2 regions of the Kluyvera sp. CHPC 1.2972 genome follow, and region 1 is predicted to be linked to the other one. Evidence: predicted binding sites of a transcription regulator. Region 1 holds the regulator's gene; the other holds the start of a gene.

Region 1 (3,983 bases):
AATGCGGTTGGTGCGCTGAGCTGGATAGTAGTCGGTGACCATTGCCTGCCAGGTCACCGCCGCGGCGCAGACGCCGACGGCCTGTACAAAACGCAGGACCAGCAGCGTGGTACCATCGCGCACCCACAGCATGCCAATGCAGCCAATAGCGAAAATGGTTAACCCGGACAGCAGAATCGGCTTACGACCATAGCGGTCTGACAGCGGCCCCCAGAGGAGCTGCGCGACGGCAAAACCGGCCAGAAACAGGCTAAGACTCGCGCTGACGGCTGATGCCGGCGTTTGCAGGTCTTCCTGAATGGCAGCAAAGGCGGGGAGATACATATCGGTAGCCAGAAAACCCAATACGCTCAGCCCCGCGAGCCAGACTAAAAATCCTTTCCCAGGTTGCATTAATTTCGCCCTTTTTATCATGAATAAACGATGCCGCTGAGTGTAGAGAGTGCATAACGGCTTGTGAAACGCTAATATTTGCGTCATGCATTCAAAAATTTTGCAGGCAGAAAATGTGGTCTGAATATTCACTGGAAGTGGTTGATGCGGTGGCACGTAACGGTAGTTTTAGTGCCGCCGCGCAGGAACTGCACCGCGTGCCTTCTGCGGTGAGCTATACGGTACGCCAGCTGGAAGAGTGGCTGGCTGTTCCCCTGTTCGAACGGCGCCATCGCGACGTTGAACTTACTCCCGCTGGCGTATGGTTTTTGAAGGAGGGGCGGTCTGTTATCAAAAAAATGCAGATCACTCGCCAACAGTGCCAGAAAATTGCTAACGGCTGGCGAGGGCAGTTGGCGATTGCCGTCGATAATATCGTGAAACCGCAGCGAACCCGGCAGCTGATTGTCGATTTCTATCGCCACTTTAGCGACGTGGAGCTGATTGTTTATCAGGAAGTGTTTAATGGCGTCTGGGATGCATTGGCCGATGGCCGCGTGGAGCTGGCGATTGGTGCCACTCAGGCGATTCCGGTCGGTGGCCGCTTCGCGTTTCGTGATATGGGGATGCTCAACTGGCACTGCGTGGTGGCGAGTATCCATCCGTTGGCGCAGATGGAGGGCCCGCTCAGCGATGATGTGTTGCGCAACTGGCCGTCGCTGGTGCGCGAAGATACTTCGCGTTCGCTGCCGAAGCGGACGACCTGGCTACTCGATAACCAGAAGCGTGTGGTGGTGCCGGACTGGGCTTCATCGGAAACCTGTATCTCGGCGGGACTATGCGCGGCGATGGTACCGGGGCATCTGGCGCAACCGTGGTTGGAAAATGGGGAGTGGGTGGCGCTACAGCTTGAAAACCCGTTCCCGGATGCCGCCTGTTGCCTGACCTGGCAGCAAAGCGAAGCATCGCCGGCATTAAGCTGGCTGCTGGAATATCTGGGGGATAGCGAGACGCTAAATGAAGAGTGGCTGCGGACACCCGAGTAGGGTGTCCGTGGGTAATGCTTAGCGGCGGTAGTCGCGGAACGGACCGTCGGCCACGGAACGACGTTCGATAAGACGCGGATGCACCTCAATCGACTGCGAGGTCTCGCGTTTGCTAACGATACGGTCCATCAGCATGTTAAACGCCGTTTCACCGAGCGAATCTTTCGGCTGGTGAATCGTCGTCAACGCCGGGGTGAAGAAACGGGAGTTGCGCACGTTATCATAACCAATCAGCGAAATGTCCTGCGGCACGCGAAGACCCATTTCATCTGCGGCGCACAGTGCGCCCATCGCCATGATGTCGCCACCGCAGAAGATAGCAGTAGGGCGCGGCTGCTGCGACAGGATCTGCTGCATTGCGCGATAACCGGATTCAGGCTCAAAGTCACCCTGTACAATCCAGTTCTTCGGGACGTTGATGTGCGCTTCTTCCATCGCTTTCATAAAGCCCGCCAGACGACCCGCGCCGGTGTTACGCTCCAGTGGACCTGGGATCACGCCGATATCGCGATGACCGCGCTCAATCAGGTAACGGCCTGCGGTATAGCCGCCTTCAAAGGCGTTATCGATGACCGAGTCGGTGAAGTCCGCTTTAGCCTCGCCCCAGTCCATCACCACCATCGGGATGTGACGGTACTCTTCGAGCATCGTCAGTAGGGATTCCGGATACTCGGAACACATGACCAGCAGGCCATCCACGCGCTTTTGCGCCATCATCGACAGGTAGGCGCGCTGTTTTTCCAGGTTGTTCCAGGCGTTGCCCAGAATCAGGGTATAGCCCTTCTCAAAGCAGTTTTTCTCAACGGCTTCGATAATTTCGGCAAAGTAGGCCGCTTCGCTGCTGGTCGCTAGCAAACCAATCGATTTGGTGTGGTTCACCTTCAGGCTACGGGCAACGGCGCTCGGAGAGTAGTGCAACTCTTTGATCGCCGCCCAGACGGCTTCACGCGTCTCCTCGGCGACAAAACGCGTTTTGTTAATTACATGTGATACGGTTGTAGTGGAAACGTTTGCGCGCTTCGCTACATCTTTAATAGTTGCCATTCCATCTCACTCCAGACCCTGGCCTGCCCCTGATAAAATCGAAAGGAAAACGTTTGCCTTCACACACCCTGACGCAATTTTGTGGATTGCGATTCGCCGGGAAAACGATACAGGACGACAGGAGGGGGTCAATGGCCGGTACGCTTATAAATAAGCGTCGAATTTTGACTTATCCTGACGCAAAGTGGAAGAGTAAAAACCAACATCCTGCTAAATCTGTGAAGATTTTTGCGCAATACTGTGCAAAAATGCGTTAGCACAGTTTTGCTGTAGCGATAAAAAGGAGAAAAGTTGATGAGTACCGAACTTAAGATGTCACTCACCACCACCGTCATTACCCTTGCGCTGATTGTTGCCGCAAGTTTGACTGCTGTACTGCATTAATTCCTCTGCGAGGGGGCGTCCGCTCCCTCCTGTCTGATTGTTACCCGTTTAGCAATAATCTTTTGCTGTTTTGTACACTTCTGTTTTTATGTGATTGATGTCATGCTTTTGCCCATTATCGACATGCCGCGTCTGTCGTGCGGCCAACCGGAGCATTTGCATGAAAATTAACTTTCCCTTACTGGCGTTAGCCATTGGGGCCTTTGGCATCGGGACCACCGAATTCTCGCCAATGGGGCTCCTGCCGGTCATCGCTAAGGGCGTAGACGTCTCCATTCCCGCTGCCGGGATGCTCATTAGCGCCTATGCCGTAGGGGTGATGGTTGGCGCACCGCTGATGACGCTGCTCCTTTCACATCGTGCTCGCCGTAACGCCTTGATCTTCCTGATGGCGATTTTTACCCTCGGCAACGTACTGTCGGCGATGGCGCCGGACTACACCACGCTGATGCTGTCGCGCATTATCACCAGCCTTAACCACGGTGCATTCTTCGGCCTCGGTTCCGTTGTTGCCGCCAGCGTGGTACCGAAGCATAAACAGGCCAGCGCCGTGGCGACCATGTTTATGGGGTTGACGATTGCCAATATTGGTGGCGTTCCAGCGGCAACCTGGCTTGGCGAAACCATCGGCTGGCGGATGTCATTCCTGGCAACGGCAGGCCTCGGCATTATTGCTATTCTGGGGCTGTGGTTCTCTCTGCCGAAGGGCGGGGCGGGTGAAAAGCCGGACGTGAAGCGCGAGTTGTCGGTGCTGGTACGTCCGCAGGTGCTGTCGGCGCTGCTGACCACTGTACTGGGCGCAGGGGCGATGTTTACGCTCTATACCTATATTTCACCGGTGTTGCGTACGATAACTCACGCCACGCCAGCGTTTATTACGCTGATGCTGGTGCTGATTGGCGTGGGCTTCTCCATCGGTAACTACCTCGGCGGCAAATTTGCTGACCGTTCGGTGAGCGGTACGCTGAAAGGCTTCCTGTTGCTGCTGATGGCAATTATGCTGGCGATTCCGTTCCTTGCGCAAACGCAGGTAGGCGCGGCCTTCAGTATGGTGGTGTGGGGTGCGGCAACCTTCGCGGTGGTGCCACCGCTGCAAATGCGCGTGATGCGCGTGGCTCACGAAGCACCGGGTCTTTC
Region 2 (3,983 bases), on a different contig from region 1:
AGCAGATGCTGCGGGTACTTGCCGCGCACGTGCACGTCGGTAAACCAGTAGCGACGGTGCATGGCGTTCATCGCCATCATCATATCGTTTGGCGCACAGCTCAGCGGGTAGATTGGGCACATGGCAATCATGCAGCCAACCTGCAGCGCTGGGTTAATCTCACGCGCGGCTTTGACGGCTAGCGCGCTCGCCACCAGCTCATAGTGCGCAGCCTGATACATCACCGGCTCGCGGTCTTCACCCGGCTGATACTTCAGGCCCGAGTTGGTGAACGGCGCAAAATCTTCGTGGAAGTTCGCCTGGTTGTTGATTTCGTTGAACGTCATCCAGTACTTCACTTTGTGCTGGTAACGGGTAAACACCACGTTGGCGAAGCGGACGAAGAATTCAATCAGCTTGCGGTTACGCCAGCCGCCGTATTCGGTGACCAGGTGGTACGGCATCTCGAAGTGCGACAACGTGATGACCGGTTCGATGCCAAGCTTCAGGCACTCGTCGAACAAGTCGTCATAAAACTGCAGGCCCGCTTCGTTCGGGGTCAGCTCATCGCCGTTCGGGAAAATACGCGTCCAGGCAATAGAAGTACGGAAGCATTTGTAGCCCATCTCAGCGAACAACTTCAGATCGTCTTTATAGCGATGATAGAAGTCGATGGCTTCGTGGTTCGGATAGTTTTTTCCTGGCAGTACGCCGTTGGTAATTTCGCGCGGCACGCCGTGCGCACCGGCGGTCATCACATCCGCCACGCTCACCCCCTTCCCGCCTTCCTGCCAACCGCCTTCAAGTTGGTGTGCGGCTACCGCGCCGCCCCAGAGAAACCCAGCTTTAAATCCAGACATATCTTTCCCTCGTTAAACAGTGAGTTATCGCTGCGAATAGTGCTGATTGAAATGGTAAACCGCGCCGATAAGCCCGGCGTCGTTGCCGTGGCTGACGGTATCGATGTAGTCGGCAATGCCGAACCAGGCCAGATGCTCACGCATCAGCGCCAGAAAACCAGGGCGCTCGACAATGCCGCCGCCGATAAACACGGTCTGCGGGTCAAACAGGTTCACCAGGTTGTAAAGGCCGGTGCCGATATCGTTGAGAAACTCTGATACCAGTCGCTGACAGATGGCATCACCCGCGTCAAAGCGGTCAAAAATTTCCTCGCCCGTCACCTCTTCCAGCGTTTTGCCGATGTGCTGCGCGTAGCGATGGCGCAACACGCGCAGGGTGCAGTTTTCATTCATGGAGTAGCGACGGACGTCGCGTGAGCCGGGGCGCAAGGTTTGCATATAGCCAAACTCACCGGCGCGAAAACGGGCGCCGTGCACCAGCTGGTTGTTGCAGAAGATAGCGCCGCCGATGCCGGTGCCGATGGTCATCACCAGGCAGTTGGCCATATCGCGGGCTTTGCCCTGCCAGCGTTCGGCCAGCAGCACGCAATTCGCGTCGTTCTCAATCGCCACCGGAAGGCCGGTACGTTCTTCCAGCCACGCTTTAATTGCAAAGTTGTCGAACCGACGAATGGCGCCGCCCATTTCGATAAAGCCGGTATGCGGGTTAACGTAGCCCGGTGCGCTGATGGCAATCCCGGTGCACTCTGGGTGGGCCGTAATCCAGCGCTCAATCGCCGCCAGAATCTGGTCACCATCGCTGTTGCTGATTGGCTCTTTTCCCTTATCGAGCAGTTCACCGCTGGCGGCAACAACGCCCATCTTTAACGCCGTTCCCCCAATATCAAAGGCAGCAATCTTCATTCCATTCATCCCTTCTGGCCGTTTTTACATCGGTGATTGGCTTCGCTGAAACAAAAACAGAAACCGGTTTCATTACCATGATGTGGATTGTGCGAAGTGGATGCAAGGACAAGGGTGTACCCGGTTTCATTTTCGTGAGCAGTATCATATTTGACCGATATATTGATGGAAACAATGGAAAAACCGGGAGGCAAAAATTGGGATCAGAATAGGCTCGCAAACGTTTGCCTGGACTGATAGAATTGCGCCGATTTTTCTTGCTATCGCAAACGCGTGGAGACTTAGCAGTGACCGACAAAACCTCTCTCAGCTATAAAGATGCCGGTGTTGATATTGACGCAGGAAACGCTCTGGTTGACCGTATCAAAGGGGTGGTGAAGAAAACTCGCCGTCCGGAAGTGATGGGTGGATTAGGCGGTTTTGGCGCACTGTGCGCGCTGCCGCAAAAATATCGCGAACCGGTGCTGGTTTCCGGCACTGACGGCGTTGGTACCAAATTGCGTTTAGCGATGGATTTAAAACGTCACGACACCATCGGCATCGATCTGGTGGCCATGTGCGTGAACGACCTGGTGGTACAGGGCGCCGAGCCGCTGTTCTTCCTCGACTACTATGCAACCGGTAAGCTGGACGTCGATACCGCAGCAAGCGTTATCAGCGGCATCGCCGAAGGCTGCCTGCAGTCTGGCTGCGCGCTGGTTGGCGGCGAAACCGCTGAAATGCCGGGCATGTACCACGGTGAAGATTACGACGTCGCCGGTTTCTGCGTGGGTGTGGTCGAGAAGTCAGAAATCATCGACGGCAGCAAAGTGACCGACGGCGACGTGCTGATTGCCCTCGGCTCCAGCGGCCCGCACTCCAACGGCTACTCGCTGGTGCGCAAGATTGTTGAAGTGAGCGGCTGCAACCCGGATACCACTCAGCTGGAAGGCAAAACGCTCGCCGACCATCTGCTGGCACCAACCCGCATCTACGTGAAGTCCATTCTGGAGCTGATCGCCAGCGTCGACGTTCACGCTATCGCGCACCTGACCGGCGGCGGCTTCTGGGAAAACATTCCGCGCGTTCTGCCGGACAACACCCAGGCCGTTATCGATGAATCCTCCTGGCAGTGGCCGGCAGTATTCAACTGGCTGCAGGATGCCGGTAACGTGAGCCAGCATGAAATGTACCGCACCTTTAACTGCGGCGTAGGCATGGTTATTGCGCTGGCGGCCGATCAGGCTGACAAAGCGATTGCGCTGATGAACGAAAAAGGTGAAAGCGCGTGGAAAATCGGCTATATCAAAGCCTCTGATTCCGAACAGCGTGTGGTCATCGAATAAATGAAAAATATCGTGGTGCTGATTTCCGGCAGCGGCAGCAACTTACAGGCGATTATCGATGCCTGTGAGCAGAAAAGGATTCCAGGCACCATCAGGGCGGTATTTAGCAACAAGGCCGACGCGTTCGGCCTTGAGCGGGCGCGTGAGGCGGGTATTCCCCAGCACGCGCTGGCTGCCAATCAATTTGCCAGCCGCGAAGCCTTTGACCGCGAGCTGATGCATGAAATTGACGCCTATGCGCCCGATGTCGTGGTGCTGGCAGGCTACATGCGCATTCTGAGCGCGGAGTTTGTTCAGCACTATCAGGGCAAGCTGCTCAACATCCACCCTTCCCTGCTGCCAAAATATCCCGGGCTGAACACCCATCGTCAGGCGCTGGACAACGGCGATACGGAACACGGCACCTCGGTGCATTTCGTGACCGAAGAGCTGGACGGCGGGCCGGTGATTTTGCAGGCTAAGGTGCCGGTTTTCGCCGGTGACGACGAAGCGGAAATCACCTCACGCGTTCAGGCGCAGGAGCACGCTATCTATCCTCTGGTGGTGAGCTGGTTCCTTAATGGCCGTCTGAAGATGCAGGATAATCACGCCTGGCTTGACGACATTAAGCTGCCGCCGGAAGGCTATGCCGCAGAATAAATCCAGTAGCCCGGACGAGGCGTGTCAACGCCGACTCCGGGGCATCTCCCCGGCGTCACTTCGTTCGGCCGGGCTACCTGACTAAGAGGGCCTTTATGGCCCTCTTTTTTATGCAAATCAGGATAACTGTCATACTAAGATGACACAGTTGGACATAGCCCGGCAAAGCTAGCAATATAATCAGTAGACGACGTTGCCGCGTCCCGTGAATAAACCGGAGTGTGAGTAGTAATGGGTCAGGAAAAACTGTACATCGAAAAAGAACTGAGCTGGTTGT

What was found. Region 1 encodes PurR, which represses purine synthesis genes. Its sites were predicted from a motif close to CANGCAAACGTTTGCNTG; they were not measured.
Region 2: a site for PurR is predicted at 1,956-1,973, ahead of purM (phosphoribosylformylglycinamidine cyclo-ligase). Genes of this name have one in related genera too.

The regions. Positions count from the first base shown of each region.
Region 1 is NZ_JAPKIB010000003.1:55,979-59,961, reverse strand. It holds gene punC (purine nucleoside transporter PunC) at 1-393, opposite strand, end outside; gene punR (DNA-binding transcriptional activator PunR) at 507-1,418, shown strand; gene purR (HTH-type transcriptional repressor PurR) at 1,437-2,462, opposite strand; gene cydH (cytochrome bd-I oxidase subunit CydH) at 2,757-2,846, shown strand; gene V6944_RS06255 (MFS transporter) at 3,007-3,983, shown strand, end outside.
Region 2 is NZ_JAPKIB010000009.1:111,266-115,248, reverse strand. It holds gene V6944_RS15200 (6-phospho-beta-glucosidase) at 1-839, opposite strand, end outside; gene bglK (beta-glucoside kinase BglK) at 864-1,742, opposite strand; gene purM (phosphoribosylformylglycinamidine cyclo-ligase) at 2,030-3,067, shown strand; gene purN (phosphoribosylglycinamide formyltransferase) at 3,068-3,706, shown strand; gene ppk1 (polyphosphate kinase 1) at 3,938-3,983, shown strand, end outside.